One region of the Streptomyces sp. NPDC104814 genome, then DNA from elsewhere that is predicted to be linked to it. Evidence: predicted binding sites of a transcription regulator. Region 1 holds the regulator's gene; the other holds the start of a gene.
What was found. Region 1 encodes HspR, which represses chaperone genes until heat shock. Its sites were predicted from a motif close to TTGAGNNNNNNNNNCTCAA; they were not measured.
Positions count from the first base shown of each region.

Region 2: lon (endopeptidase La) is a predicted target of HspR. The motif match lies at 4,484-4,502, and genes of this name have one in related genera.

Region 1 covers NZ_JBVJOL010000011.1:123,711-138,126, forward strand. The annotation lists gene ACZ64A_RS30575 (YbjN domain-containing protein) at 56-586, opposite strand; gene clpB (ATP-dependent chaperone ClpB) at 1,127-3,724, opposite strand; gene ACZ64A_RS30585 (pyridoxamine 5'-phosphate oxidase family protein) at 3,876-4,289, shown strand; gene ACZ64A_RS30590 (hypothetical protein) at 4,396-4,731, opposite strand; gene ACZ64A_RS30595 (helix-turn-helix transcriptional regulator) at 5,012-6,022, shown strand; gene ACZ64A_RS30600 (helix-turn-helix transcriptional regulator) at 6,043-7,071, opposite strand; gene ACZ64A_RS30605 (DUF4352 domain-containing protein) at 7,275-7,859, shown strand; gene ACZ64A_RS30610 (sugar ABC transporter substrate-binding protein) at 7,966-9,072, opposite strand; gene ACZ64A_RS30615 (heat shock protein transcriptional repressor HspR) at 9,460-9,906, opposite strand; gene dnaJ (molecular chaperone DnaJ) at 9,912-11,081, opposite strand; gene grpE (nucleotide exchange factor GrpE) at 11,127-11,780, opposite strand; gene dnaK (molecular chaperone DnaK) at 11,780-13,630, opposite strand; gene ACZ64A_RS30635 (MraY family glycosyltransferase) at 13,724-14,416, opposite strand, start outside.
Region 2 covers NZ_JBVJOL010000003.1:324,046-338,461, reverse strand. The annotation lists gene ACZ64A_RS14665 (protein phosphatase 2C domain-containing protein) at 1-62, shown strand, start outside; gene ACZ64A_RS14660 (MarR family winged helix-turn-helix transcriptional regulator) at 103-594, opposite strand; gene ACZ64A_RS14655 (lysozyme) at 840-1,661, shown strand; gene lon (endopeptidase La) at 2,047-4,461, opposite strand; gene ACZ64A_RS14645 (GNAT family N-acetyltransferase) at 4,697-5,347, shown strand; gene ACZ64A_RS14640 (rhomboid-like protein) at 5,453-6,304, opposite strand; gene ACZ64A_RS14635 (spermine/spermidine synthase domain-containing protein) at 6,528-7,205, shown strand; gene ACZ64A_RS14630 (response regulator transcription factor) at 7,330-8,067, shown strand; gene ACZ64A_RS14625 (sensor histidine kinase) at 8,064-9,173, shown strand; gene ACZ64A_RS14620 (multifunctional oxoglutarate decarboxylase/oxoglutarate dehydrogenase thiamine pyrophosphate-binding subunit/dihydrolipoyllysine-residue succinyltransferase subunit) at 9,466-13,299, shown strand; gene ACZ64A_RS14615 (DUF6104 family protein) at 13,386-13,568, shown strand; gene ACZ64A_RS14610 (hypothetical protein) at 13,808-14,416, opposite strand, start outside.

The DNA of each region.
Region 1 (14,416 bases):
CCCTACGGCGCGCACCTGGTCGTGATCGCCCGTACGCCCCGATGGTTCGGCTGGACTACTCCTCGCCCTCCTCGGGCTCGTCGGCGTCGTTGATCTCCTGCTCCAGGCCCAGCTGCTCGACGAGCCAGCGGTCGAACTCGATCGCGGCCCGCACCCAGCTGACGGTCGAGGAGACGAAGTGCTCCAGGCTGACGCCCATGCCGATCAGCATCTGCGCCTCGCCGATGAGGCGGACGGTGCCGTCGTCGTGGGTGTGGGTGTAGACCTTGGGCCACAGGGTGCGGCGGTTCCAGTCGTCGACGGACTCCAGCAGCTGGGGCTTCTCGTCGATCTTGTGGGGGCGGTCGTAGAACGTCCGCACCGAGAAGACCTGCTGGTCGTCCTCGCCGCGGAACATGAAGTACGTACGGAACTGCTCCCACGGCGCCGCGAGGTCACCCTCGTCGTCGACGACGTACTTGAGCTCCATCTGCTCCAGGAGCTGCTTCACGAGGTCCTGATCCGGGACGACGGGGCCCGCCGGTCCTTGCGGCTGCGGCTGGGGCTGGCCCCCGAAGTTCGGAATCGAGGACGGGTCGATGGTCACCGTGAATTTCCCTTCGTACGGATTCCGCCATCCTCCCCCAGAGGGGGAGGGGGGTGGCAAGCCCCGGCGGTGCCTGTCAGCCCTGGGCTGACAGGATCCGGCCGGTCGGGCGAGAGCGGCTGTGCCACGACGGCGTGGATCTGTGCCTGAACCTGGCCCGGGTGCGGCTCCCGGCGTTCACCGTGTGACCCGAACCGGCATCCGGCGCGTGACCAGAACCGGCATCGGTGCGTGACCAGAACCGGCATCCCGCGTGTGACCAGAACCGGCGTCCGCCGGGGGCCCGGACCGGCGGCGTCCACGTGGGACCACCCACTGTGGGATCACCCACCGTGGGACCGCCCACCGCGGTCCCCGACGGCGCCGGTCAGCTCCCGGCCCGCGCCCCGCGTTCCGCCCGCCCCCGGTGCGATGATGCCGGGATGCGCATACCGAGAGCGGTGCGGTGGGTGTTGTGGGCACTGTGGTGGGGCTGCCTGGCGTTCTCCCTGTGGTTCTTCTGGACGCTGTACCTCCTCTACACCACCGACACCTGAGCCGTCACAGCGTCTTGCCTGTCGCAGGGCCGACCAGCAGGCCCTCGCCGAAGCGGTCCACGCGGACCGTGTCGCCGTCCTTGATCTCGCCGGAGAGGATCTCCTTCGCCAGCCGGTCGCCGATCGCGCTCTGCACCAGGCGGCGCAGCGGACGCGCACCGTAGGCCGGGTCCATGCCCTCGTCGGCGAGCCAGGCCAGCGCCTCGGGGGTGACGTCGAGCGTGAGGCGCCGCTCGGCGAGCCGCCGGGCCAGCCGGGAGATCTGCAGCTCGGCGATCCGGCTCAGCTCCTGCTTCGTCAGCGCGGAGAAGACCACGAGGTCGTCGAGGCGGTTGAGGAACTCCGGCTTGAAGGACGCCCGTACGACCTCCAGCACCTGCTCCTTCTTCTCCTCCTCGCTGGTCACCGGGTCCATCAGGAACTGGCTGCCCAGGTTGGAGGTCAGCACCAGGATGGTGTTGCGGAAGTCGACCGTGCGGCCCTGGCCGTCCGTCAGCCGGCCGTCGTCCAGCACCTGGAGCAGGACGTCGAAGACCTCCGGGTGCGCCTTCTCCACCTCGTCCAGCAGCACCACGCTGTACGGCCGCCGCCGCACCGCCTCCGTCAGCTGGCCGCCCTCCTCGTAGCCGACGTAGCCGGGAGGCGCGCCGACCAGCCGGGCGACGCTGTGCTTCTCGCCGTACTCCGACATGTCGATGCGGACCATCGCCCGCTCGTCGTCGAAGAGGAAGTCGGCGAGTGCCTTGGCCAGTTCGGTCTTGCCGACGCCGGTCGGGCCGAGGAAGAGGAAGGAGCCGGTCGGACGGTCGGGGTCGGCGATGCCGGCCCGGGAGCGGCGTACCGCGTCCGACACCGCGCGCACCGCCTCGCCCTGTCCGATCAGCCGCTTGCCGATCTCGTCCTCCATGCGCAGCAGCTTCTGCGTCTCGCCCTCCAGCAGCCGCCCGGCCGGGATGCCGGTCCAGGAGGCGACGACGTCGGCGATGTCGTCCGAGCCGACCTCCTCCTTGACCATGGTGTCCCGGGACACCTCCTCCTCGGCCTCGGAGGCGGCCTCCAGGTCGCGCTCCAGGGCGGGGATCTCGCCGTACAGCAGCTTGGAGGCGGTGTCGAAGTCGCCGTCGCGCTGGGCGCGTTCGGCCTGGCCGCGCAGGTCGTCCAGCTTCTCCTTCAGCTCACCGACCCGGTTGAGGGACTGCTTCTCCTTCTCCCAGCGGGCGGTCAGCCCGCGCAGCTCCTCCTCCTTGTCGGCGAGGTCGCGGCGCAGCTTGTCCAGGCGCTCACGGGAGGCGACGTCCGTCTCCTTGCCGAGTGCCAGCTCCTCCATCTTCAGCCGGTCGACGGCGCGCTGGAGCTCGTCGATCTCGACCGGCGAGGAGTCGATCTCCATGCGCAGCCGGGAGGCCGCCTCGTCGACCAGGTCGATGGCCTTGTCGGGCAGGAAGCGGGAGGTGATGTACCGGTCGGACAGGGTGGCCGCGGCCACCAGCGCGCTGTCGGCGATCTGCACCTTGTGGTGCGCCTCGTAGCGGCCCTTGAGTCCGCGCAGGATGGCGATGGTGTCCTCGACGCTCGGCTCGGCGACCAGCACCTGCTGGAAGCGGCGCTCGAGCGCGGGGTCCTTCTCGATGCGCTCGCGGTACTCGTCGAGCGTGGTCGCGCCGACCATGCGCAGCTCACCGCGGGCCAGCATCGGCTTGAGCATGTTGCCGGCGTCCATCGCGGAGTCGCCGCCGGCGCCCGCGCCCACGACGGTGTGCAGCTCGTCGATGAAGGTGATGATCTGCCCGTCGGAGTCCTTGATCTCCGCCAGGACGGTCTTCAGCCGCTCCTCGAACTCACCCCGGTACTTCGCACCCGCGACCATCGCGCCCAGGTCGAGCGCGACGAGCCGCTTGTCCTTGAGCGACTCCGGCACGTCGCCCTTCACGATCCGCTGGGCGAGCCCCTCGACGACGGCGGTCTTGCCGACGCCGGGTTCGCCGATGAGGACGGGGTTGTTCTTGGTGCGGCGGCTGAGCACCTGCACCACCCGCCGGATCTCGGTGTCCCGCCCGATGACCGGGTCGAGCTTGCCCTCGCGGGCGGCCGCGGTGAAGTCCGTGCCGAACTTCTCCAGCGCCTTGTACGACCCCTCGGGGTCCGCGGTGGTCACGCGACGCCCTCCCCTCGCCTTGCGGAACGCTTCCTGAAGCTTGCCGGCCGTGGCGCCCTGCCGTGTGAGCACCTCGCCGGCCCGGCCGCCCTTCGCGGCGATGCCGATGAGCAGGTGCTCGGTGGACAGGTACTCGTCGCCCAGCTCCTCGGCCCTGGCCTGGGCGTCGGCGATGACGGCGAGCAGCTCGCGGTTGGGCTGCGGCGGCGCGACGGTGGAGCCGGTCACGCTGGGCAGGGACGCGAGCACCTTCTCGGTCCCCGAGCGCACGGCGGCCTGGTCGGCGTCGACGGCGGCCAGCAGATCGACGATGTTCTCGTTCTCCTGCCCCTGGAGCAGCGCGAGGAGCAGGTGGGCAGGGGTGAGGTCCGGGTGTCCCTCGGTCACGGCCCGGTTGCCGGCGGCGTTGATCGCGTCCCGGCTCCGGTTGGTCAGCTCGGCGTCCACGTTCGCTTCTCTCCTCCTGGGCGTGCTGGGGTCAGCCGTCTCCCCGTACTGACTCGGTCAACGTGCACAAAGTTGAGTCTATTCCACTCAAGCTTGGGAGGGGAGGGGTGACAGTCGGCGGCCCGGCGGCACTGCGGGTAGGTTCCGTCCCATGACCGCGTACCCCCAGGACCCGGGCGCACCGGACGAGCCGTATCTCGCCTTCTGGCGGGAGCGGCACCTGTGCACCCTGACGACGCTGCGCCCCGACGGCACCCCGCACGTCGTTCCCGTCGGAGTGACCTACGACCCCGAGGCGCGGCTGGCCCGGGTGATCACGAACAAGGCGAGCGCGAAGGCGGGGCATGTGCGGGCCGCCGGCCCGGAGGGCGCACGGGTCGCCGTCTGCCAGGTCGCGGGGCGGCGCTGGGCCACGCTGGAGGGGCGGGCGTTCGTCCGCTCGGAGGCCGACCGTGTCGCGGAGGCGGAGCGGCGCTACGCGGAACGCTACGAGCGCGTGCCGTCGCCGAACCCCTCACGCGTGGTGATCGAGATCGAGCTGGACCGGGCCATGGGCCGGGGATGAACGGCGCGTACGCGCACAAACTGCAGCGGGGTCACCGTGTTCAGGTCACGGTGACGCCGCTGCGGGGGGAAGCACCTGAGCGATCTGTTACGACGGGGGAATCGCGTCAGGCACTGCGGGGGGTGGCCGAGATGGTCCGCACGTCGGAGATGTCCGGCTCCGACAGCCGGTGGTCGCGCTGGTCGAGATTCACAAAGATCATTCCGTACCGGATGGCACAGCGCACAGGCTGCGGCGCCCCCCGAGGCCGCCGCAGACACCGGTACGCCCGCACGTCGCCCTCGTCGTCGCGCGTGACGACCACCGGCTCACCGAACACGGTCACCATCAGCGAATCCCCGTTGTGGGGGATGGCGGTGACCAGATCGATGAAGTGCCAGCCGGATCGGTACGCGGTGGCCATTTCCCGTCGGAAGGAACGGTCGTCAGGTGGAGTCGCCATCATCTGCCCCCAGCACCGTCTGCCGTAGCCACGGACTCGGAGGACACCGCCACCGCCGGCCACTTACTGTCCGCTCGATCGTCGCCCTTCGTACCGGCGTGGCCACCCAGAGCTCCGAGGGCCACAACGGCGGAGAAGGTGGCGACAAGTATCGAGCGAAGCACTCTTTTCCCCATAGTCGGCTTCGTCCTCACTTGAAGGTCCCCTCTTCCCCCGTCGAGTACGACGATGGCTCATTCAGGCACGTCATGGCCACACAATCGGTGCATCATGTTCCTGCATGTTCAGGACCCTGGGGGGTGGAGATTTGATGTCGAATCGGTCCAATACGGCACATCCCCATGCGGCGAACGAGCTCTGCGAGGAGGGTAGCCGCCTTTACGCCGGTGCCCTGCGCGAAGGCCGTATCTCCCGCTCGGAGGCGGAACCCGCCCCTTGCCTGATGGAGTTCGCCCTGCTCCACCCCGATCCCGACGACCCGGACTGGCTCCGTCCGGTCCCCCCGGCGCTTGCGCTCGCGCAGCGTCTGCTGCCCATCGAGCGGGAGATCGCGGAGCGCCGGCGGTGGGCAATCGAACTGTCCGATGCTTTTGAGCCGTTCATGGCCCTGAACGGGCAGATGGCCTCGGCCACCCACTCCATCACCGTGCTGGAAGGCAGCGACCGGATCAACGCGGCGCTCGACCTGGCCACCGCCCAGTGCCAGGCCGAAATGCTCACGGTGCAGCCCAGCAACCGCTTCACCGAGCGCACCATCCGCCAGGGGCTGGACCGTGACACCGCCCTGGTCGACCGCGGCGTGCGGATCCGGACCCTCTACCAGCACACGGTGCGCTTCAACCTGGAGCAGCTCGCCTACGTGGGGCAGCTCGCCAACGGCAAGGTGGAGTACCGCACGATCGACGAGCTGGTCGAGCGCCTCATCATCTGCGACGAGTCCGTCGCGTTCATCCCGGCCCGGGACGACCAGCAAGTGGCCCTGGAACTACGCAACCCGGCACTCGTCCGCTACCTGATCAAGGTCTTCGAGTTCATGTGGAACCGTGCCGTCGCGCTGAGCGCCGGCGCGCCCTACGAGACGGCCCCCGACGGGATCACGGAGATCCAGCACTCCATCGCCAAACTGCTCGTGGAGGGTCACGTCGACGAGGCCATCGCCCGCCGCCTCGGCATGAACGTGCGCACCTGCCGGGCGCACATCGCCAAGCTGGCCGCCGCCCTCGGCAGCGGCAGCCGCGCCCAACTCGGCTATCTGATCGCGCAGTCCGGGATCCTGAACAAGGACGAGTGAGGCGGCGCGGACCGGCCGGCTCACCGGGCCGTCGGGGATTCCTGGCACGGAAAGGTCAGGTGCGCCGGGGTGTCCAGGCCCACCTGGGCGATGCGCACGCCGAGTTGGGTACGGCTGGCCGCGCCGAGCGTCTCCGACAGGCGGGCGATGTGGGCCCGGCACGTGCGGACGCTGATGCCGAGGCGCTCGGCGATCACCGCGTCCTGATGCCCCTCCGCGAGCAGCGCCGCGATGGACTTCTCGCGGTGCGAGATGCCCTCGATACCGCTGTCGGGGATGGGCGCGTTCAGCGGGACGCCCAGGCGCCACAGCCGCTCGAAGACCGTGACCAGGTAGGAGATCAGGGCCGGGTGGCGCAGTTCGAGGGCCATCGTGCGCTCGGCGTTCGCCGGGATGAACGCCACCGTGCGGTCGAAGAGGATCAGCCGGTCCACGACCTCGTCGAGCGTGCGCGCCTGCACAGCGTCGCCCATCAGCTCCAGATACGTCAGCAGCCCCTGCCCGTGCCGCGCCACATGGTTGTACAGGTCCCGCATGCGCACACCCCGGCCGCGCAGCGCCAGCGCCCGGTGCAGCCCCTCGGACAGCTCGTGCTCGCGGCGGATGCCGCCCGGCTGCACGGTCAGCACCTCGGTCGTGCACGCCTGCGTCGCCTCGTCCATCGCCGCCTGGATGCGCGCGAGGCCGTCCAGCACCCGGATCGCGCTGCCCTCACCCGCTCCGGCCCCCGCCGCGGGCGTACGGCCGCCGAGACCGGCGTACCACTCGACGGCCGCCACCGCCGCGCCCACCCGGCGCTGGCTCTCGGCGACCTCGTCGTACACGCCGCGCAGCAGCCGGGTCATGACCTCCTGCGGCGCCGTCGGCACCAGCCAGTCCATGTCGTCCGGGTCGGGGTGCAGCAGCGCCAGGTCGAGCAGGCAGGGCACCTGCTCGGCGTCCCGGCGGGGCACCCGGCCGCGCCGCACCGCCCGGGAGTACACCCGGTCCCCGGCCGCGCACAGTCGGCCGGCACCGTGCGGGTGCTCATCCGTCCCGTGCCCGGTCATCGCCCACTCCACCCCCGGTTCACGCCTCTTCGCAGCGCAACTATGCGCGGACGGAGCGTGCGGTGCAACACGGCTCGAACGCGCGTGACCGCGGGAAACCACCGGTTCGTACCGCTATCTCCCGCCCTCCGCGTCCTCGGTCCACCGGACCGCGCCGGCCGGGCCTCTCCCCTTCGGCGCGATGCGGCCCGACAATGCCGGACATGGTCCGTGCAGGGCGTACGACACCGGCGTGCCCGCTGATCGCAGCCGTCCGGGCGGCAGCGCTCGTCCTGGCCGCCATCGTGGCCGCGAGCGGATGCGACGCGTCCACGGGTGCGCCGCCGAGTGCCTCCGCCCGCCCCTCCTCGCGCGTTTCGGGCGAGCACCGCGACGGACACCTGGTCTTCACGGTGCTCTCCCTGCGGTGCGGGCTGACCGCGGTGGCCGGCACGCACAGCGAGGCCCAGCCGGACGGGCAGTTCTGCACCGCGCGGCTGCGGGTGCGCAATGCCGACCCCGCCTTCCACACCTACGTCGCCGCCGGGCAGCGGCTGGTGAGCGCGGACGGGGCCCGCACTCGGCCCGACTCCTTCGCGATGGCGGTGCGCCGCCAGCACGAGCGGGTCGAGATCGGCGGCCACGACCTCATCGAGATCGAGGTCTGGTACGACGTCCCGAAGCGGGCGCGGGTCACGGGGCTGCGGGTGGCCGGCGACCGGGACCCGGACGGCTACCTCAGCGGTGCGACGGTCCCGCACGCCCCGGACGGCGTGTTCGTGCCCATGACCCCGGTCACCGGACCGTGAGCGCTGCGCCACGGCCGGTCCGCCGACGTGTCCGGCCGATTCGCCGGGGCCGATTCGCGGCGGCCGATTCGCTGGGGCTAATTCGCTGGGGCCGCCTCGTGGGGCGCTACTTCAGCCCGATCGAGGCGCACGCCGACGCGTACTTCGAGGTGCAGATCTCCGACGCCTTGTAGATGCCGTCCTTGACGACCGTGCTCTTGATGTTGCTCTTGGTCAGCGCGACCACGCTGACCAGCTGGGCCGGAACGTTCTTCTGCGTGGGGCTGTCGACGCTGTCGCCGGCGAGCGCGTCGAACTGGATGTCCCTGCCCTGCACCTTGGCCACGGCCATCTCCGCGGCGGCCTCCGCCTCCGTCGGGTAGGGCTTGTACACGCTCATGTACTGGTCGCCGGCCACGATCCGCTGCACCGCGTCCAGTTCGGCGTCCTGCCCGGTGATCGGCGGCAGGGTGGAGACACCGGCCGCCTTGAGGGCCTTGATGATGCCGCCGACCATGGCGTCGTTGGCGGAGTAGACACCGGCGATCTTCTTGGCGCCGATCGCGGCGATGGCCTCGGCCATGTTGGTCTGGGCGTTCTTCGGGTCCCAGTCCTTGGTGTCGTAGGACTTGGCGATCGTCACCTTGCCGCTCAGCTCGCTCAGCGCGCCCCGCTTGAACTGGGCCGCGTTCGGGTCGGTCGGCGAGCCGTTCATCATGACGATCCGGTCGGCGGTGCCGGCGCCCTCGCCGAGGGCGTCCAGCAGGGTGCGGCCCTGCACCTCGCCGACCAGTTCGTTGTCGAAGGAGACGTAGGCGTCGATCGGGCCCTCGGCGAGACGGTCGTAGGCGATGACGGGGATGCCCGCGTCCTTCGCCTTCTTCACCTCGTCGGCGATCGCGTGCGAGTCGACCGCGTCCAGCAGGATGACGTCGACCTTGTCGTCGATCATCTGCTGCATCTGGGTCGCCTGCCGGGCCGCGTCCTGCTCGGCGTTGGCGTACTCCACCTTGCCCTGGTTGCGGGTGAGGGAGGCGACCTTCGCGGCGATGATGGGGTGGTCGAACTTCTCGTACCGGGAGTTGACCTTCTCCGGCAGGAGCAGGCCCACCGTGACGTCGTCGCCCTTGGTGGGGCTCGCGGTGCCGCCGCCGCCCGTCGAGTTCAGCATGCTGCAGCCGGCGAGCGGGAGGATCAGCGTGGATGCGGCCACGGACAGGGCGGTACGGCGCATGCGGGGGCTCACTTCGGGTGCGGTACGAAACGCGGGTGCAGCGGCACGACCCACGTGACTGAAAAGCCAACGCGGGACCGCCACCTTGCGTCAAGACCGGCCACCTAACGAGATAGCAACATCACCCTCCGCTTGGTGCGTGAAGACGGGGAGAACACCCGCCCATTCACCACCAAACACCCTTTACCGACTCTTCACGAGCGGGTGTTCACCTTCCCCGGATCAGCACAGATGACCGAACGATATCGGCCAGCGTGAGGGCACCTCCGCCGTCTTCCCGGGGCCCGCCGTCGCCCCACCGCGCGCGGCCGGCACCCGGCACGACGCACGCGAAGGGCCCGGAGGCGGATCGCCTCCGGGCCCTTCGCGCGGTGCGCTGAACGTCCGCTAGTCCTTGGCCTTCTTGGGCCGCCACACGACCAGTGCGCTGGTCTGCTGGACCTCCTGGTAGGGGACCAGGTCGCGGCGGTAGGAGGCGTGGACGGCTGCCTCGCGCTGCTGCATCGCCGCCGCCGCGCCCTCCAGGGCCGCCTGCATCTCCGCGACGCGGGACTGCAACGCGGCGACCTGGTTCTCCAGTTCGATGATGCGCTTGATGCCGGCCAGGTTGATGCCCTCGTCCTGCGACAACTGCTGCACCTGGCGGAGCAGTTCGATGTCACGGGCCGAGTAGCGCCGCCCCCGGCCCGCGGTGCGGTCCGGGGAGACCAGGCCCAGGCGGTCGTACTGGCGCAGCGTCTGCGGGTGGAGGCCGGAGAGCTGGGCCGCCACCGAGATGACGTAGACCGGGGTGTCCTCCGTCAGTTCATACGGATTACGTCGACGGCCGTCCATCCCACTCAAGCTCCCTTCGCGGCCTCGAACAGCTCCGCCCGCGGATCCTGGTCCGCGGTCGCCTCGCGATACGCCTCGAGCGCGTCACGAGCCTTCCCCGACAGGTCCTTGGGAACACTCACCTCCACCGTGACCAGGAGGTCGCCGCGGCTGCCGTCCTTGCGGACCGCGCCCTTGCCGCGGGCGCGCATCGTGCGGCCGTTGGGCGTGCCGGGCGGCAGCTTCAGCGTGACCGGCGGGCCGCCCAGGGTCGGGACCCTGACCTCCCCGCCGAGCGCCGCCTCCGCGAACGTCACCGGCACGGTGACCGTGAGGTTGTCGTCCTTGCGGCCGAACACCGGGTGGGCGCCGACGTGGACGACGACATAGAGGTCACCGGCCGGACCGCCGCGCTCGCCGGGGGCGCCCTTGCCGCGCAGCCGGATCCGCTGCCCGTCCGAGACGCCGGCCGGGATGCGGACCTGCATGGTGCGGGAGGACTTCGCCCGGCCGCTGCCGTGGCAGACCTCGCAGGGGTGCTCCGCGATCAGGCCCCGGCCCTTGCAGTCCGGGCAGGGGTCCGTCAGCGAGAAGCCGCCGCCGGAGCCGCGCGCCACCTGTCCCGTGCCGACGCAGGTCGGGCACACGCGCGGTGTGCCGTTCTTGTCGCCGGTGCCGGAACAGGCCTTGCACGGCGCCTGGGAGGACATCCGCAGCGGGACCGTGGCGCCCTCGATGGCCTCGGTGAAGCTCAGCGTGACCTCGGACTCGATGTCCTGGCCGCGCCGGGGCTGGGTCCGCGTCCCCGCGGCACCGCCCCGGTTGAACAGGCCCCCGAAGACGTCACCGAGTCCTCCGCCGAAGCTGCCTCCGCCCTGGGCGCCGCCTCCGAAGAGATCGCCCAGGTCGAAGTTGAAGGAGCCGCCGCCCGCGCCCGGCCCCGGCCGGAAGCCGCCGTTGCCGAACAGGGTGCGGGCCTCGTCGTACTCCTTGCGCTTCTTGGGGTCGCCGAGCACGTCGTTGGCCTCGGAGATCTCCTTGAAGCGCTCCTCGGCCTTGGCGTTGCCCTTGTTGGCGTCCGGGTGGAACTCGCGGGCGAGCTTCCGGTACGCCTTCTTGATCTCGGCCTCGGTGGCGTCCTTGGGGACGCCGAGGACCTTGTAGTAGTCCTTCTCGATGAAGTCCTTGGTGCTCATCCCCGACGTGCCCCCTTTCCGGTGATCCCCATGGTGTGTGCGACGTCAGCCCTCGTCCGGGCCACCGTTCTCCTTGTCGTCGGCCGCCTTGTCCTCGGCGCCCTCCGTCTTCGCGCCCTGCGCGCCGGGCTGCGGCTCGGCGACGGCCACCCGCGCGGGGCGGATGGTGCGCTCGCCGATGCGGTACCCGGGCTGCAGGATCGCCACGCAGGTCGTCTCGGTGACGTCCGGCGCGTAGGAGTGCATCAGGGCCTCGTGGATCGTCGGGTCGAAGGGCTCGCCCTCCTTGCCGAACTGCTGCAGGCCCATCTTGGCCGCGACGGTCTCCAGCGACTCGGCGACCGACTTGAAGCCGCCGACCAGCTCGCCGTGCTCCCGCGCGCGCCCGATGTCGTCGAGCACGGGCAGCAGTTCGGTCAGGAGGTTCGCGATGGCGACCTCCTTGACCGCGATGCGGTCCCGCTCGACCCGGCGGCGGTAGTTCTGGAACTCGGCCTGGAGGCGCTGGAGGTCCGCCGTGCGCTCGTCGAGCGCCTTGCGTGCCTGGTCCAGCTGGGCCAGCAGACCCGCGTCCTCGTTCCCGTCCCCGGCCGGGGCCGCCCCCTCCTCGGAGGAGGCGGCCTTCGGCTCGGCGTCGTCAGGGGTGGCGCCGGAGGGGACGTCGGGCTTCTCTTCAAAACCCGGGGTCTCCTCCGTCATTACGCGGCCCCGTCCTTGCGCTCGTCGTCCACGATCTCGGCGTCCACGACGTCGTCGTCGGCGGCCTTGGCACCACCGGCGGCACCGTCCTCGGGGCCACCGGCGGCCTGGGCGCCCTGGGCGTCGGCGTACAGCGCCTGGCCGAGCTTCTGCGAGACGGCCGCGACCTTCTCCGTGGCGGAGCGGATCTCGGCGGTGTCCTCGCCCTTGAGCTTCTCCTTCAGCTCGGCGACGGCCTCCTCGACCTCGGTCTTGACCTCGCCGGGGACCTTGTCCTCGTTGTCCTTGAGGAACTTCTCCGTCTGGTAGACCAGCTGCTCGCCCTGGTTGCGGGCCTCGGCGGCCTCGCGACGCTTGTGGTCCTCCTCCGCGTAGCGCTCGGCCTCCTCACGCATGCGGTCGACCTCGTCCTTCGGCAGCGAGGAGCCGCCGGTGACGGTCATCTTCTGCTCCTTGCCGGTGCCGAGGTCCTTCGCCGTGACGTGCATGATGCCGTTGGCGTCGATGTCGAAGGAGACCTCGATCTGCGGGACGCCACGCGGCGCCGGCGGCAGACCGGTCAGCTCGAACATGCCGAGCTTCTTGTTGTAGGCCGCGATCTCGCGCTCGCCCTGGTAGACCTGGATCTGCACCGACGGCTGGTTGTCCTCGGCCGTGGTGAAGATCTCCGAGCGCTTGGTCGGGATCGTGGTGTTGCGCTCGATGAGCTTGGTCATGATGCCGCCCTTGGTCTCGATGCCGAGGGACAGCGGGGTGACGTCGAGCAGCAGGACGTCCTTGACCTCGCCCTTGAGGACACCGGCCTGGAGCGAGGCGCCGATGGCGACGACCTCGTCCGGGTTCACACCCTTGTTGGCCTCCTTGCCGCCGGTCAGCTCCTTGACGAGCTCGGCGACGGCGGGCATACGGGTGGAGCCACCGACGAGGACGACGTGGTCGATCTCGTTGATGGAGATGCCGGCGTCCTTGATGACGTTGTGGAACGGCGTCTTGCAGCGCTCCAGCAGGTCGGCCGTCAGCTGCTGGAACTGGGCGCGCGTGAGCTTCTCGTCCAGGTGCAGCGGGCCCTCGGCGGACGCGGTGATGTAGGGCAGGTTGATCGAGGTCTCGGTGGAGGAGGACAGCTCGATCTTGGCCTTCTCGGCGGCCTCACGGAGGCGCTGCAGGGCCATCTTGTCCTTGGACAGGTCCACGCCGTGGCCGGACTGGAACTGCTTGACCAGGTAGTCGACGACGCGCTGGTCCCAGTCGTCACCACCGAGGTGGTTGTCACCGTTGGTGGCCTTCACCTCGACGACGCCGTCGCCGATCTCCAGCAGGGATACGTCGAAGGTGCCGCCACCGAGGTCGAAGACGAGGATCGTCTGGTCGTCCTTGTCGAGGCCGTAGGCCAGCGCGGCGGCGGTCGGCTCGTTGACGATGCGCAGGACGTTCAGACCGGCGATCTCACCGGCCTCCTTCGTCGCCTGACGCTCGGAGTCGTTGAAGTAGGCCGGGACGGTGATGACCGCGTCGGTCACCTTCTCGCCCAGGTAGGCCTCGGCGTCGCGCTTCAGCTTCTGCAGGATGAACGCGGAGATCTGCTGCGGGTTGAACGGCTTGCCGTCCAGCTCGATCTTCCAGTCCGTGCCCATGTGACGCTTGACCGAACGGATGGTCCGGTCCACGTTGGTGACGGCCTGGCGCTTGGCCACCTCGCCGACCAGCACCTCGCCGTTCTTGGCGAAGGCGACGACGGACGGCGTGGTCCTGGCGCCCTCGGCGTTGGTGATGACGGTGGGCTCGCCGCCCTCGAGGACCGAGACCACCGAGTTCGTCGTGCCCAGGTCGATGCCGACCGCACGTGCCATTGCGATTCCTCCAACTGACTTGAGTGGAACAGGCTCAAGTGTGCATGAGGCTCACGGCTCGGTCAACAGACCTGAGTCACTGGGACTCAACTCTTATCCGTTCCTTACACGCAACGGCGCTCTGACCTGCGACGATGGCGGACGTCGAGGTGGCTGCACCCGGGAAAAAGTCGGCCGGGCGGTCGCCGGATCATGCTGCCGGGGCGCCCGCGCCATGGTCTGCGGCCCCGCCCCGGGGCCGGGTCCCCGCCGGCGCGGCACCCGGTACACCGGCACCCGCAGCAGTGCGAGGACGACGACCAGCGCGCCGCCCGCCACCCACAGGGCGGCGCTCGGCCGCGCCCATCCGGCGTGCACCAGCACTCCCACGAGTACCCCGGCGGCCGAGGCCACGCCCAGGAGTACGGCGGTGCCCTGCGCGGTGAGTCCGAGCCGCCGCAGCCGGTGGCCGAGATGGTCGGGTCCGCCGCGCGCGAGCGCCCGTCCGGCCAGCCGGCGCGAGAAGGCGACGAGGACGACGTCGGCGGCGCCGAGCGCGACCAGCGGCCCGAGGACGGCGGCGGTGCCGGTCAGGTCGTAGCCCGACCGGGTGACCACGGCCGCCGAGGCCGGCAGGAAGCCGGTGAACAGCGAGCCGCAGGAGCCGAGGCCGATCCGGGCGGCCGGCCAGCCGTGCATGAGGAAGCCGGTCAGCGCGGCGGCGAGCACGCTCAGCAGCACCGCGAGCCCGTCCATCACCTCCGCTGCGGCACACGCCGCCACCCCGAAGGCGGTGAGCACCCCCAC
Region 2 (14,416 bases), on a different contig from region 1:
GCGCCCGTCTGGGCCGCAACAAGACCCACGACGACGCGACGGTGGTCTACGCGGAGTGGTGACCCACGGCCGCGCCGCCGGCGACCTAGGAGGGGGTGGCCGTCACTTCTCCATGCCGCGGTTCAACTGGTGCAGCAGCCGGGCCAGTTCGGCCACCTCGCGGCGGTTCCAGTGGGCGAGCTTGCTGACGTAGCGGGCGCGGCGGGCGTCGCGGACGCTGCTCACCCGGCGGTGGCCCTCCTCGGTGAGGTGGACCAGCCACGCGCGGCCGTCGGCCGGGTCGGGCTCGCGCGCCACCAGGCCCAGCTCCTCCAGGGCCCGCAGCTGGCGGGACATGGTGGCCTTGCCGACGCCGATGTAGGCGGCCAGTTCGGTGGCGCGCTGCCGGCCGCACTCGTCCAGCCGGACCAGCAGGCCGTAGGCGGCCGACTCCAGGTCCGGGTGGACCTCGCGGGCCATCTCGCCCTGGCTGGCGCGGGCCCGGCGCAGGAAAACGGTCAGCTCGCGTTCCAGCGCCAGGAACTCCTGGTCCACACCACTCGGCATCGCCTCGGGTTCGCCCCGATGCTCCGCGCCGTTCGCGTCCTCGTGCACGTCAGTCCCCTGATCCGGTTTCCCGATCCTGAAAGTTTCCGCCAGGCGCACACCATCGCCGCAGCTTGGTCAGTATTTCGCAGGGCTAGACCAACGGCAGCGTCCGCACCCCTTCCCTCTGTGCGGTCTACGTGCGTAGCTTCTTGTACCAGGCCCACGGCTGGCATGCCCACGCCAGTCAGATTCGGGCCACCCTGTGCAGCACGTCGTCCAGCGTTCCCCACCGACGCCCTCGGAGGCACGTCATGCCCGTGCACAGACCCCGTTCCGCACACCGCCGACTGCTCGCCGCGCTCGCTGCGGCCGGCCTCGCGGTGCTCTCCCTCGCCCTGCCCGCGTCCGCCCGGTCAGCCGACGTCCCCACGCGCGGCTCCGCCCACATGGGCATGGGCGTGATCGCCCACGACGGCCAGGGCGGCACGCCCAGCACCGGTGACGCCACCCAGACGGAAGGCGTCGACGTCTCCGGCTACCAGGGCAACGTCGCCTGGTCCACGCTGTGGAGCAGCGGCGTGCAGTGGTCCTACGTCAAGGCCACCGAGGGGACGTACTACACGAACCCCTCCTTCGCGCAGCAGTACAACGGCTCCTACAACGTCGGCATGATCCGCGGCTCGTACCACTTCGCGACACCCGACACCACGGGTGGCGCCACCCAGGCCAACTACTTCGTCGACCACGGCGGCGGCTGGTCCCGCGACGGCAAGACCCTGCCCGGCGCCCTCGACATCGAGTGGAACCCGTACGGCGCCGCCTGCTACGGCAAGACGCAGAGCGGCATGGTCAGCTGGATCCGTGACTTCCTGAACCAGTACAAGGCCCGTACGGGCCGCGACGCCGTCATCTACACGGCGACCAGCTGGTGGACCCAGTGCACCGGCAACTACGGCGGCTTCGCCACCACCAACCCGCTGTGGATCGCCCGGTACTCCACCGATCCGGGCACGCTGCCGGCCGGCTGGGCGTACTACACGATGTGGCAGTACACGTCGTCCGGACCGACGGTCGGTGACCACGACAAGTTCAACGGCGCCTACGACCGGCTCCAGGCCCTGGCCCTCGGCTGACGCCCCGCTACCCGCCCCGCCGACGGCCTTCGGGACGCCGGCGGGGCGCACGTCGGACACGGGCGGCCTCGGGCACCGGCGCGGAGATGCGGGGGCCGCCTTCCGGGCACCGGCTCGGGGATGCGAGGCCCGGGACGGCCGGCGCCACTGGGCCCCGGGGCGGTCCCAGGCGCTGGGGACGCGGCGCCGGCGCCGGGGCGGTCGCCGCCACTGGGTGCCCGGACGGGCCGCGGCGCTGGGGGCGCGGCGGTCGGCGGCCGGGGCCGGTCTGAGGGGGGCGGCGCGGCTGTGCGGACCTGACCGCGGCCCGCCACGGCTGTGGACGGGGACGGGCCCCGGGTCTCCCTCACGGGACCCGGGGCCCTCCCTCGTCCGGCGGCGTCCGTCACGCCGCCACCGGAACCTCCGGCGCCGCCTCGCTCGTGGCGGGTGCGAGCGCCAGCTCCAGGACCTGGCGCACGTCGGTCACGGCGTGGACGTCCAGCTTGTCCAGCACCTCGGCCGGGACGTCGTCCAGGTCGGGTTCGTTGCGCTTGGGGATGATCACGGTGGTCACCCCGGCGCGGTGGGCGGCGAGCAGCTTCTGCTTCACACCGCCGATGGGCAGCACCCGGCCGGTCAGCGACACCTCGCCGGTCATCGCCACGTCGGTGCGGACCAGACGGCCGGAGAGCAGGGATGCCAGGGCCGTCGTCATGGTGATGCCGGCGCTCGGGCCGTCCTTGGGGACCGCGCCCGCCGGGAAGTGGATGTGCACACCCCGGTCCTTCAGATCGCCGACGGGCAGCTCCAGTTCGGCACCGTGGCTGCGCAGGAAGCTCAGCGCGATCTGCGCGGACTCCTTCATCACGTCGCCGAGCTGACCGGTGAGGGTCAGTCCGGCCGCACCGGTCTCCGGGTCGGCGAGGGACGCCTCGACGTAGAGGACGTCACCGCCGGCGCCGGTGACCGCGAGACCGGTCGCCACACCGGGGACGGCGGTGCGGCGCTCGGCCGGGTCCTGGGCGGACTCGGGCACGTGGTGCGGTCGGCCGATCAGGTCGCGCAGGTCCTGCGCGGTGACCGTGAACGGCAGCGCGCGCTCGCCCAGTTCGTGCTGCGCGGCCACCTTGCGCAGCAGACGGGCGATGGAGCGCTCCAGGGTGCGCACCCCGGCCTCGCGGGTGTACTCGCCGGCCAGCTTGCGCAGGGCGTCCTCGTCGAGGGTGACCTCGTCCTTGCTCAGGCCGGACCGCTCCAGCTGCCGCGGCAGCAGGTGGTCGCGGGCGATGACGACCTTCTCGTCCTCGGTGTAGCCGTCGAGGCGGACGATGTCCATGCGGTCGGCGAGCGCCTCCGGGATGGCTTCCAGGACGTTGGCGGTGGCCAGGAACACCACGTCCGACAGGTCGAGTTCGACCTCCAGGTAGTGGTCGCGGAACGTGTGGTTCTGCGCCGGGTCGAGGACCTCAAGCAGGGCCGCCGCCGGGTCGCCCCGGAAGTCCGAGCCCACCTTGTCGATCTCGTCGAGCAGGACCACCGGATTCATCGAGCCGGCCTCCTTGACGGCCCGCACGATCCGGCCGGGCAGCGCGCCGACGTACGTGCGGCGGTGACCGCGGATCTCGGCCTCGTCGCGCACACCGCCGAGGGCGACGCGGACGAACTTGCGGCCCATGGCGTGGGCCACCGACTCGCCGAGGCTCGTCTTTCCCACGCCCGGCGGCCCCACCAGGGCGAGCACGGCACCGCCGCGGCGGCCTCCGACGACACCCAGGCCGCGATCGGCGCGGCGCTTGCGCACGGCGAGGTACTCGGTGATGCGTTCCTTGACGTCGTTCAGCCCGGCGTGCTCGGCGTCCAGGACGGCCTTGGCGCCCTGGATGTCGTAGGCGTCCTCGGTGCGCTCGTTCCACGGCATCTCCAGGACCGTGTCGAGCCAGGTGCGGATCCAGGAGCCCTCGGGCGAGGCGTCGGAGGCGCGCTCCAGCTTGTCGACCTCCTTGAGGGCGGCCTCGCGGACCTTCTCGGGGAGGTCGGCGGCCTCGACGCGGGCGCGGTAGTCGTCGGACTCCTCGCCCTCCGTCTCCCCGTTCAGCTCACGCAGTTCCTTGCGGACGGCCTCCAGCTGGCGGCGCAGCAGGAACTCCCGCTGCTGCTTGTCGACGCCTTCCTGGACGTCCTTGGCGATGGTCTCGGCGACATCCTGCTCGGCGAGGTGGTCACGCAGCTGCTGGGTGGCGAGCTTGAGGCGGGCGACCGGGTCGGCGGTCTCGAGCAGCTCCACCTTCTGCGCGGTGGTGAGGAAGGGCGAGTAGCCGGAGTTGTCGGCGAGGGCGGACACGTCGTCGATGGCCTGGACACGGTCGACGACCTGCCAGGCACCGCGCTTCTTCAGCCAGGAGGTGGCGAGGGCCTTGTACTCCTTGACCAGTTCCTGCACGTGTCCCGGCACGGGGTCCGGCTGTGTCTCGTCGAGCCGCGTGCCCTCGACCCACAGCGCCGCACCCGGGCCGGTGGTGCCGGCGCCGATCCGGACGCGGCCGCGGCCGCGGATCAGGGCGCCGGGGTCGCCGTCGGCCAGCCGGCCGACCTGCTCGACGGTGCCGAGGACACCGGTGCTCGCGTAGGTCCCGTCGATGCGTGGCACGAGCAGGACCTGGGGCTTTCCGGCCTGGGAGCCGGCGGCGGCCTGCGCGGCCTCCACGGCGGCGCGGACCTCGGAGTCGCTCAGGTCCAGCGGAACCACCATCCCGGGCAGCACGACCTCGTCGTCGAGCGGCAGCACAGGGAGGGTGAGCGATGCGGACGTCGAAGCCATGATCTCCCTTTCGGCAGTCAAGTTGAGTTGTACCGACTCAATGCTTGGGCAGCGCGGGATGTTCCCAGACGGATGTTCGCTGTGAGCGATCAAGGAACCGGAGGGGAAGCGGCGGGGATGCGACGGGGAGATGGCGGGCAGAAATGTAATAACTGAAACCTGCTGGCGAGTATTACTCTGCATCCGGGTAAGAGGTGCGGGGACGGGATACGGCGGGGACAAGGAGGCGACCGGGGTGTCGGACACGATCGTGCGGGCCTGGGTGCAGGGGTGGGTCGTCTCGCGGGGCGCGGCCCCGCCGGTGGACGAGGGCTGGGGCTGGACCATCGACGTCGGACGGCCGGACCACGTCGGCCGCCATGTGTTCGCCGGGGTCGGCGACGCCGTGCAGGAGGCCGTCGTCCGCAAGGTGGCGGACGCGGTGACCGGGGCGGGCGTGCAGCTGAAGGCGTTCCGGGATCCGGCCGAGGCCGGCGGCTGGCTCGGCGCCGGCTGGGGGGTCGACCCGGAACCGGGCTGGCTGATGTCCGTCCCGCTCACGGGTTCCGCGGCCCCGCCCGCCGTCCCGGACGGCTACCGCTTGCGCACCTGGACACGGGGCGGCGTGCTCCGCGCCCTCGTCACGGCGCCGGACGGCTCCTGGGCGGCGAGCGGGCAGATCGCGCCGACCGGCCGCACCGCGGTGGCGGACATGATCGAGACCTCGCCGGAGCACCGGCGGCGTGGGCTGGGCACGCTGGTGATGCGCACCCTCCAGCGGGGTGCGGCCGACGCGGGCGCGCGCACGAGCGTACTGGCCGGGACTCCGGACGGGCGGGCGCTGTACGAGACGCTGGGATGGCGGGTGGTGGCACCGCTGACCAGCGCGCGACGCCTGGCGGACTGAGCGACGGCACGGCACGGGGCTGCGCAGTCCGTCACCCACCCGCGTGCGCCACCCGCGTGCGCCGCCCGCGGGCTCGCGCCGGGCCGCCGCCGCTGCTGGGCCGTCTCAGATGCGGCGCCGGCCGCCGTGCGGTGCGGGCGCCGTCCAGCGGCGCAGGCGGGGCCAGGTGGTGATGCCGATGGTCAGCGCCATCGCGTGTCCCCAGCTGGTGAGCGGATCGTAGGAGCTCAGCAGGTCCTGGCCGATGATCAGCGCGACCCAGGCCAGCAGCGGCCAGCGCAGCCAGGGGGTCAGCAGCCCGGCCAGCGCGCCCACCCCCGCGGCGACGCCGAAGCTGATGCCGTAGTCGAGGCGGTGCAGCGAGGTGTCCGGCAGATGGCCGGTGGCCACCGCGACCCCGACCGGCACCTCGGTCGCCAGCGTCGCCAGCACGTGCCCGCACAGGAAGACACCGGCCGTGCGCAGACCGCCGATGCGCCGCTCCAGCGCACTCAGCACGAGCAGGAAACCGAGCGTGTACGGCGAGAACACCCCGCCGGCGATCCACAGCGCACTGCCGACGAGCACCAGCACGGGGTGCCGCGCCAGGTGCGCGACGTCCGTGCTGGACCCCTGCTGCAGCGCCTGCACCACCGCGGGGTCGGCGTACGCGGCGACCAGCGAGGTGACGGCGAGGACCGCGGCGTAGGCGAAGGTGAAGGGGGTCGCCCGGGGAGAGGGCAGCCACTGCCAGGGGCGAACCGCCGGTGGCAGCAGCCGCGAGGGCCGTACCGCCCGCAGCCGGTCACGGGGAGCCGGGGCGGCCTTCGCCGCATCGGCGAGTGGCTCGACGTGTGTCCGCGGGCCTCTGCGCCGGGGCTGGCCGGGCATGCCGTCCAGCAGTTGCGCGAGGCCCGGCAGATCGGCCGGAAGGGGCGCGTCGGCGGGTGCGGTGTCGACCCTCGCAGTGCGTTCCACAGTGAGGAGCTCCTTCCGTCACGGCCCACCTTTCGGGTCCCGACTGCCCGCTGTCTGTGATCCACGCCACGCGTGACCGGATTCTCAGCAACCTCTCAATGTTCTTACGCGTCCGCCGGCCGCCGGCGCTCCAGGGGCGCGGGAGCGCACGGACGCCTCGCCGATCACGCCGTCGCAGGTAATTCCGGTTCCCGCAAAGCCGCGTTCATGCAGGATGGGGTCCATGTCCACGACGTACGACAGTCCCGAGGTCCTGGACCGCCGCGAGGGTCCCTACGGCGAGGTCGTGCTGCGGCGGCACGGCGAGCTGCTGCAGATCATCGCCAACGGCTGCTTCCTGATGGACACCTCCGACGGCCGCAGCGAGCGGCTGCTGGTCGACGCGGCGCTGGAAGCCCTCGGCGACCGCACCGCGCCGCACGTGCTGATCGGCGGTCTCGGTGTCGGCTTCTCGCTGGCCCATGCGGCTGCGAATTCACGGTGGGGCCGGATCACCGTGGTGGAAAGGGAATCCGCCGTCATCGACTGGCACCGCACCGGTCCGCTCGGCGGACTCTCCGGCGAGGCACTGGCCGATCCGCGCACCGAGATCGTGCACGACGACCTGGTGGACTACGTCAATGAGACATCCGCCACGTTCGACGCGCTGTGCCTGGACATCGACAACGGCCCCGGCTGGACCGTCACGGAAGGCAACGACGGACTGTACTCACCGGCCGGACTGGCAAGCTGCGTACGGGTGTTGAGGCCCGGCGGGGTGCTCGCGGTGTGGTCGGCCCAGCCGTCTCCGGATTTCGAAGAAACCTTGGGGAATGTCGGGTTCCAGCAGGTGCGTACGGAAGAGATCCCCGTTGCCCGAGGCGTTCCCGACGTCGTGCACCTCGGGATCCGACCTGAATAGCAAAGCCGTGGTGACTCCCCGTACGCTGCTTCCCTGACGCCGATCATTCAAGCGTCAATCGCAGTCACGCGCAGACCGAGGGATCACCCCACTGATTCCGGAAAGCACACTTCAGGGGCGGGCGATGGAGCAGACACACACCTCCCAGAGCGGCACGACGGCGAGCCCCGGCGCGCAGCGGCGGGTCCTGGTCGTCGAGGACGATCCGACGATCGTCGACGCCATCGCGGCCCGCCTGCGCGCCGAGGGATTCCTCGTGCAAACCGCGGGTGACGGCCCGGCGGCCGTCGACACCGCCGAGGCCTGGCAGCCCGATCTGCTGATCCTCGACATCATGCTGCCCGGCTTCGACGGGCTCGAGGTCTGCCGGCGGGTGCAGGCACAGCGGCCGGTCCCGGTGCTGATGCTCACCGCCCGCGACGACGAGACCGACATGCTGGTCGGGCTGGGCGTCGGGGCCGACGACTACATGACCAAGCCGTTCTCGATGCGGGAGCTGGCCGCACGCGTGCACGTGCTGCTGCGCCGGGTGGAGCGGGCCGCGCTGGCCGCCGCCACGCCGCGCAGCGGTGTGATGCGCCTGGGCGAGCTGGAGATCGACCACGCGCAGCGCCGGGTCCGGGTGAAGTCGGAGGACGTGCATCTGACGCCCACCGAGTTCGACCTGCTGGTGTGCCTGGCGAACACCCCGCGCGCGGTGCTCTCCCGGGAGCAGCTGCTGGCGGAGGTGTGGGACTGGGCGGACGCCTCCGGCACCCGCACGGTCGACAGCCACATCAAGGCGCTGCGCCGGAAGATCGGCGCCGAGCGGATCCGTACCGTGCACGGTGTGGGCTACGCGCTGGAGACGCCGGCGCCATGAGCGACGGGCGGCCGGCCGCACGACGCCGTCCCAGGGAGCCCTGGGGCGGCGTTCGCCCGTTCTCGATCAAGACCAAGCTGGGTGCGCTGGTCGTCATCGCGGTGCTGATCACCACGGGACTGATGATGATCGCCATGCGCACCCGCACGGAGCTGCGCTTCATCACGGTCTTCTCCATGATCGCCACCTTGCTGATCACCCAGTTCGTGGCGCACTCGCTGACCGCGCCGCTGGACGAGATGAACACCGTGGCCCGGTCCATCTCGCAGGGCGACTACACGCGCCGGGTGCGCGAGAGCCGCTGGGACGAGCTGGGCGACCTCGCCCAGACGATCAATGTGATGGCGGACGAGCTGGAGGCGCAGGACCGCCAGCGCAAGGAGCTGGTGGCGAACGTCTCGCACGAGCTGCGCACCCCCATCGCGGGCCTGCGCGCGGTGCTGGAGAACATCGTCGACGGCGTCACCGAGGCCGATCCCGAGACCATGCGCACGGCCCTGAAGCAGACCGAGCGGCTGGGCCGGCTGGTGGAGACGCTGCTGGACCTGTCCCGGCTGGACAACGGCGTCGTACCGCTGAAGAAACGTCGCTTCGAGGTGTGGCCGTATCTGTCCGGCGTGCTGAAGGAGGCCAACATGGTCGCCTCGGCGCGCGCGGGCATCGCCTCCGGCTCCGGCAGCCACACCCGCGCCGACGTCCATCTGCACCTGGACGTCTTCCCGAGCGACCTGACCGCACACGCCGACCCGGAGCGCATCCACCAGGTCGTGGCGAACCTCATCGACAACGCGGTCAAGCACAGCCCGCCGCACGGCCGGGTCACGGTCCGGGCGCGCAGCGGGAAGGCGCCCGGCTCGCTGGAGCTGGAGGTCCTGGACGAGGGACCCGGCATTCCGAAGTCGGAGTGGCACCGCGTCTTCGAGCGGTTCAACCGGGGTGTGGTCACACGGCCGCACGGTCCCGGCAGCGACGGCGGCACCGGGCTGGGCCTGGCGATCGCACGCTGGGCCGTGGACCTGCACGGGGGCCGCATCGGGGTGGCCGAATCCGAGCGAGGTTGCCGGATTCTTGTCACTCTTCCGGGAGACCCAACCGTTCAAAGTTGACGTAGGGTTCGAAGCGGAGCCTCAAGATCCACGAGCATCCGCGCCGACGGACACGTGTGATCAGGCACACGGCCCGCACGCTGCACGCGGCGGGCCCCCGTTGCCGTACCCCGGCACGCCTCTTTCACACCGGAACCACGCTTGTTTCCCGCCATTTCAAGCCCCGAAACACGGGCTGAGATGTGACTTACGCGACGATGAACGGGCCCGGCCTGACCTTCACCCTCAGGGAGGCGTAGCCTTTATTCCCGCTGTCCATCACCTTGTGAAGCGGAAGAGGGCGGTTGCCGCCGTGTCGCCACAGTCCCCCAGTAACGCATCGAGCGCACCTACGACCGACGCCGACCAAGCGGGAAAGAACCCCGCTGCTGCGTTCGGTCCGAATGAGTGGCTCGTCGACGAGATCTATCAGCAGTACCTCCAGGACCCGAACTCGGTAGACCGTGCCTGGTGGGACTTCTTCGCCGACTACAAGCCGGGGGCCGCAGGAGCCCCGGTTGCGTCGGGCGGCGCGGCCGCGGGGGCCGCGCAGACCCCCACCACGACGCCCCCCACCCCGGCCCCGCAGGCCGCCGCGCCGGCCGCTCCGGCGCCGAGCGCCGCTCCGGCTCCCGCGGCTGCGAAGCCCGCGGCCGCCGCTCCGGCCAAGGCTCCCGCCCCCGCGGCGAAGGCCGCCCCCGCCCAGGCTCAGCCGGCGCGTCCCGCACAGGCGCCCGCTCAGCCCGCGGCGAAGGCGCAGCCCGCCAAGGAGGCGCCGGCCGGCCCGGAGCTCGTGACGCTGCGCGGTCCGTCCGCCGCGGTCGCGAAGAACATGGACGCCTCGCTGGAGATGCCGACCGCCACCTCGGTGCGCGCGGTCCCGGTGAAGCTGCTCTTCGACAACCGCATCGTCATCAACAACCACCTCAAGCGCGCCCGCGGCGGGAAGATCTCCTTCACGCACCTCATCGGGTACGCGATGGTGCAGGCCATCAAGGCCATGCCGGCGATGAACTGGTCGTACCAGCTCAAGGACGGCAAGCCGACCCTGGTCAAGCCGGAGCACGTCAACCTCGGTCTCGCCATCGACCTGGTCAAGCCCAACGGCGACCGCCAGCTCGTCGTCGCGGCGATCAAGAAGGCCGAGACGCTGAACTTCTTCGAGTTCTGGCAGGCCTACGAGGACATCGTCCGCCGCGCCCGCGACGGCAAGCTGACGATGGACGACTTCACCGGTGTCACGGTCTCCCTGACCAACCCCGGCGGCCTCGGCACCGTCCACTCCGTGCCGCGCCTCATGCCCGGCCAGTCGGTGATCATGGGCGTCGGCTCCATGGACTACCCGGCGGAGTTCCAGGGCACCAGCCAGGACACCCTGAACAAGCTCGGCATCTCGAAGGTCATGACGCTCACGTCGACCTACGACCACCGGGTCATCCAGGGCGCCGCCTCCGGCGAGTTCCTGCGGATCGTCGCGAACCTCCTCCTGGGCGAGAAGGGCTTCTACGACGACATCTTCGAGGCGCTGCGCATCCCCTACGAGCCGGTCCGCTGGCTCAAGGACATCGACGCCAGCCACGACGACGACGTCACCAAGGCCGCCCGCGTCTTCGAGCTGATCCACTCCTACCGGGTCCGCGGCCACGTCATGGCCGACACCGACCCGCTGGAGTACAAGCAGCGCAAGCACCCCGACCTGGACATCGTCGAGCACGGCCTCACCCTGTGGGACCTGGAGCGCGAGTTCGCCGTCGGCGGCTTCGCCGGCAAGTCGATGATGAAGCTGCGCGACATCCTCGGCGTGCTGCGCGACTCGTACTGCCGCACCACCGGCATCGAGTTCATGCACATCCAGGACCCCAAGCAGCGCAAGTGGATCCAGGACCGTGTGGAGCGCCCGCACTCCAAGATGGAGCGCGAGGAGCAGCTGCGCATCCTGCGCCGCCTGAACGCCGCGGAAGCCTTCGAGACGTTCCTGCAGACGAAGTACGTCGGCCAGAAGCGCTTCTCGCTGGAGGGCGGCGAGTCCGTCATCCCGCTGCTGGACGCGGTCATCGACTCCGCCGCCGAGTCCCGGCTGGACGAGGTCGTCATCGGCATGGCCCACCGCGGCCGCCTGAACGTGCTGGCCAACATCGTCGGCAAGTCGTACGCGCAGATCTTCCGCGAGTTCGAGGGCAACCTCGACCCGAAGTCGATGCACGGCTCCGGCGACGTGAAGTACCACCTGGGCGCCGAGGGCACCTTCACCGGCCTGGACGGCGAGCAGATCAAGGTCTCGCTCGTGGCCAACCCCTCGCACCTGGAGGCGGTCGACCCGGTCCTGGAGGGCGTCGCCCGCGCCAAGCAGGACATCATCAACAAGGGCGGCACGGACTTCACGGTCCTGCCGGTGGCGATCCACGGCGACGCGGCCTTCGCGGGCCAGGGCGTGGTGGCCGAGACCCTGAACATGTCGCAGCTGCGCGGCTACCGCACCGGCGGCACGGTCCACATCGTCATCAACAACCAGGTCGGCTTCACCGCGGCCCCCGAGTCCTCGCGTTCCTCCATGTACGCGACGGACGTGGCCCGCATGATCGAGGCCCCGATCTTCCACGTGAACGGCGACGACCCCGAGGCCGTCGTCCGCGTCGCGCGGCTGGCGTTCGAGTTCCGCCAGGCGTTCAACAAGGACGTGGTGATCGACCTCATCTGCTACCGCCGCCGCGGTCACAACGAGTCGGACAACCCGGCCTTCACCCAGCCGCTGATGTACGACCTGATCGACAAGAAGCGCTCGGTTCGCAAGCTGTACACCGAGTCCCTGATCGGTCGCGGCGACATCACCCTGGAAGAGGCCGAGCAGGCGCTGCAGGACTACCAGGGCCAGCTGGAGAAGGTCTTCACCGAGGTCCGCGAGGCCACCTCGCAGCCGGCCGGCGGCGACGCCGCCGAGCCGCAGGACGGCTTCCCGGTCGCGGTGCCGACCGCGATCTCCGCGGAGGTCGTCAAGCGGATCGCCGAGTCCCAGGTCAACGTGCCCGACCACATCACCGTCCACCCGCGTCTGCAGCCGCAGCTGCAGCGCCGGGCGGCCATGGTCGAGGACGGCACGATCGACTGGGGCATGGGCGAGACCCTGGCGTTCGGTTCGCTGCTGCTGGAGGGCGTGCCGGTCCGTCTGGCGGGCCAGGACTCCCAGCGCGGCACCTTCGGCCAGCGCCACGCGGTCATCATCGACCGCAGCACCGGCGAGGAGTACACGCCGCTGCAGTACCTCTCCGAGGACCAGGCGCGGCTGAACGTCTACAACTCCCTGCTGTCCGAGTACGCGGCGATGGGCTTCGAGTACGGCTACTCGCTGGCCCGCCCGAACGCGCTCGTGCTGTGGGAGGCCCAGTTCGGCGACTTCGTCAATGGCGCCCAGACGGTGGTGGACGAGTTCATCTCCTCCGCCGAGCAGAAGTGGGGCCAGACCTCCGGCGTCACGCTGCTGCTGCCGCACGGCTACGAGGGCCAGGGCCCGGACCACTCCTCGGCCCGCCCGGAGCGGTTCCTGCAGCTGTGCGCGCAGAACAACATGACGGTCGCCATGCCGACCTCCCCGGCGAACTACTTCCACCTCCTGCGGTGGCAGGTGCACAACCCGCACCACAAGCCGCTGGTCGTCTTCACGCCCAAGTCGATGCTGCGTCTGAAGGCCGCCGCGTCGAAGGCGGAGGACTTCACCACCGGCGAGTTCCAGCCGGTCATCGGTGACTCCTCGGTGGAGGCGAGCGCGGTCCGCAAGGTCGTCTTCTGCTCCGGCAAGGTCTTCTACGACCTCGACGCCGAGCGCAAGAAGCGGGGCGTCACGGACACCGCAATCCTCCGTCTGGAGCGCCTGTACCCGCTGCCGGGTGCGGAGCTGCAGGCCGAGATCGCGAAGTACCCGAACGCCGAGAAGTACCTGTGGGCCCAGGAGGAGCCGGCCAACCAGGGCGCCTGGCCGTTCATCGCCCTGAACCTGATCGACCACCTGGACCTGGCGGTCGGCGCGGACATCCCGGCCGGCGAGCGCCTGCGCCGCATCTCGCGTCCGCACGGCTCGTCCCCGGCGGTCGGTTCGGCCAAGCGGCACCAGGCCGAGCAGGAGCAGCTCGTGCGCGAGGTGTTCGAGGCGTAACCGCTCCGGCGGGTCGTACGTGACCGGGCCGCACCCCTGCTCAGGGGGTGCGGCCCGGCCGTTTGCGCCCACTTATCCTTGACCTCATGTACTTCACCGACCGTGGCATCGAAGAACTGGAGAAGCGGCGCGGCGAGGAGGAAGTCACCTTCGAGTGGCTCGCCGAGCAGTTGCGGACGTTCGTCGATCTGAACCCGGACTTCGAGGTCCCGGTGGAACGCCTTGCGACCTGGCTGGCGCGGCTGGACGACGAGGACGACGAGGAGTAGCCGGGCAACACCGCGCGCGTGCGTGCGGGCGCCTGCGTGCCAGGGCCTGCGTGCCAGGGCGCCCACGGGCGCCCTGTGCCGTTTCTGGGGCCGTTCGCGCCGGCGCCGTCCGCGCAGGCGGGTGGGTGCGCTCCTCCAGCCGGCTGTCAGTCGCGCACGCGCGGGTGGGTGCGCTCCTCCAGCCGACTGTCAGTCGCGCACGCGCGGGTGGGTGCGCTCCTCCATCCTCCAGCCGGCGGTCAGTCGCGGGGATGGCTGAGTGCGTACGTCAGGCCCAGTGCGCCGTGGGCCAGCAGCAGCGTCCCCGCCGCCGTCCAGCCGCCGCTGTGCCGGCGCAGGCCCCACAGGGCGAGCGAGAGGCCCGTCGCGAGCTGGGCGACGCCCAGGGCGCGTGCCTGCGGGGTGGTGGCCCAGGGCAGCCAGGGGGCCAGGGCGGCGCGTTCGACCGCGTCCAGCTCGCCGCGCAGTGTCTCGCGCAGGGTGTGCGCCTGAAGCTCGCGGACGCCGGGGTGGCGCAGGGCGGCCTGCCGCAGCCGGTCGCCGGGGGCGCCGGGGTCGAGGCCGGACGGCAGGGTGACGCCGGCCCGGGTGAGGACGGCGAGGAGGCCGCGCAGCCGGGCGCGGGCGTCGGCGGCCGCGTCGGGGCGGGTGAGGTGGTCCAGGGCCTGCACGTCCAGGACGGGGTCGAGGCCGAGCCGGGCGGCGAAGGTACGCATCGCCTCGTCCTCGCCGGCGGCGGTGCCGTTGGCCAGCCAGACGTACCCGACGGGGCGGCGGAACCCGGAGGCGAGGGTGTAGCCGGCGCGGTCGGTGTCCCACCACAGGGCGAGTACGGGCCAGGGCGCGGC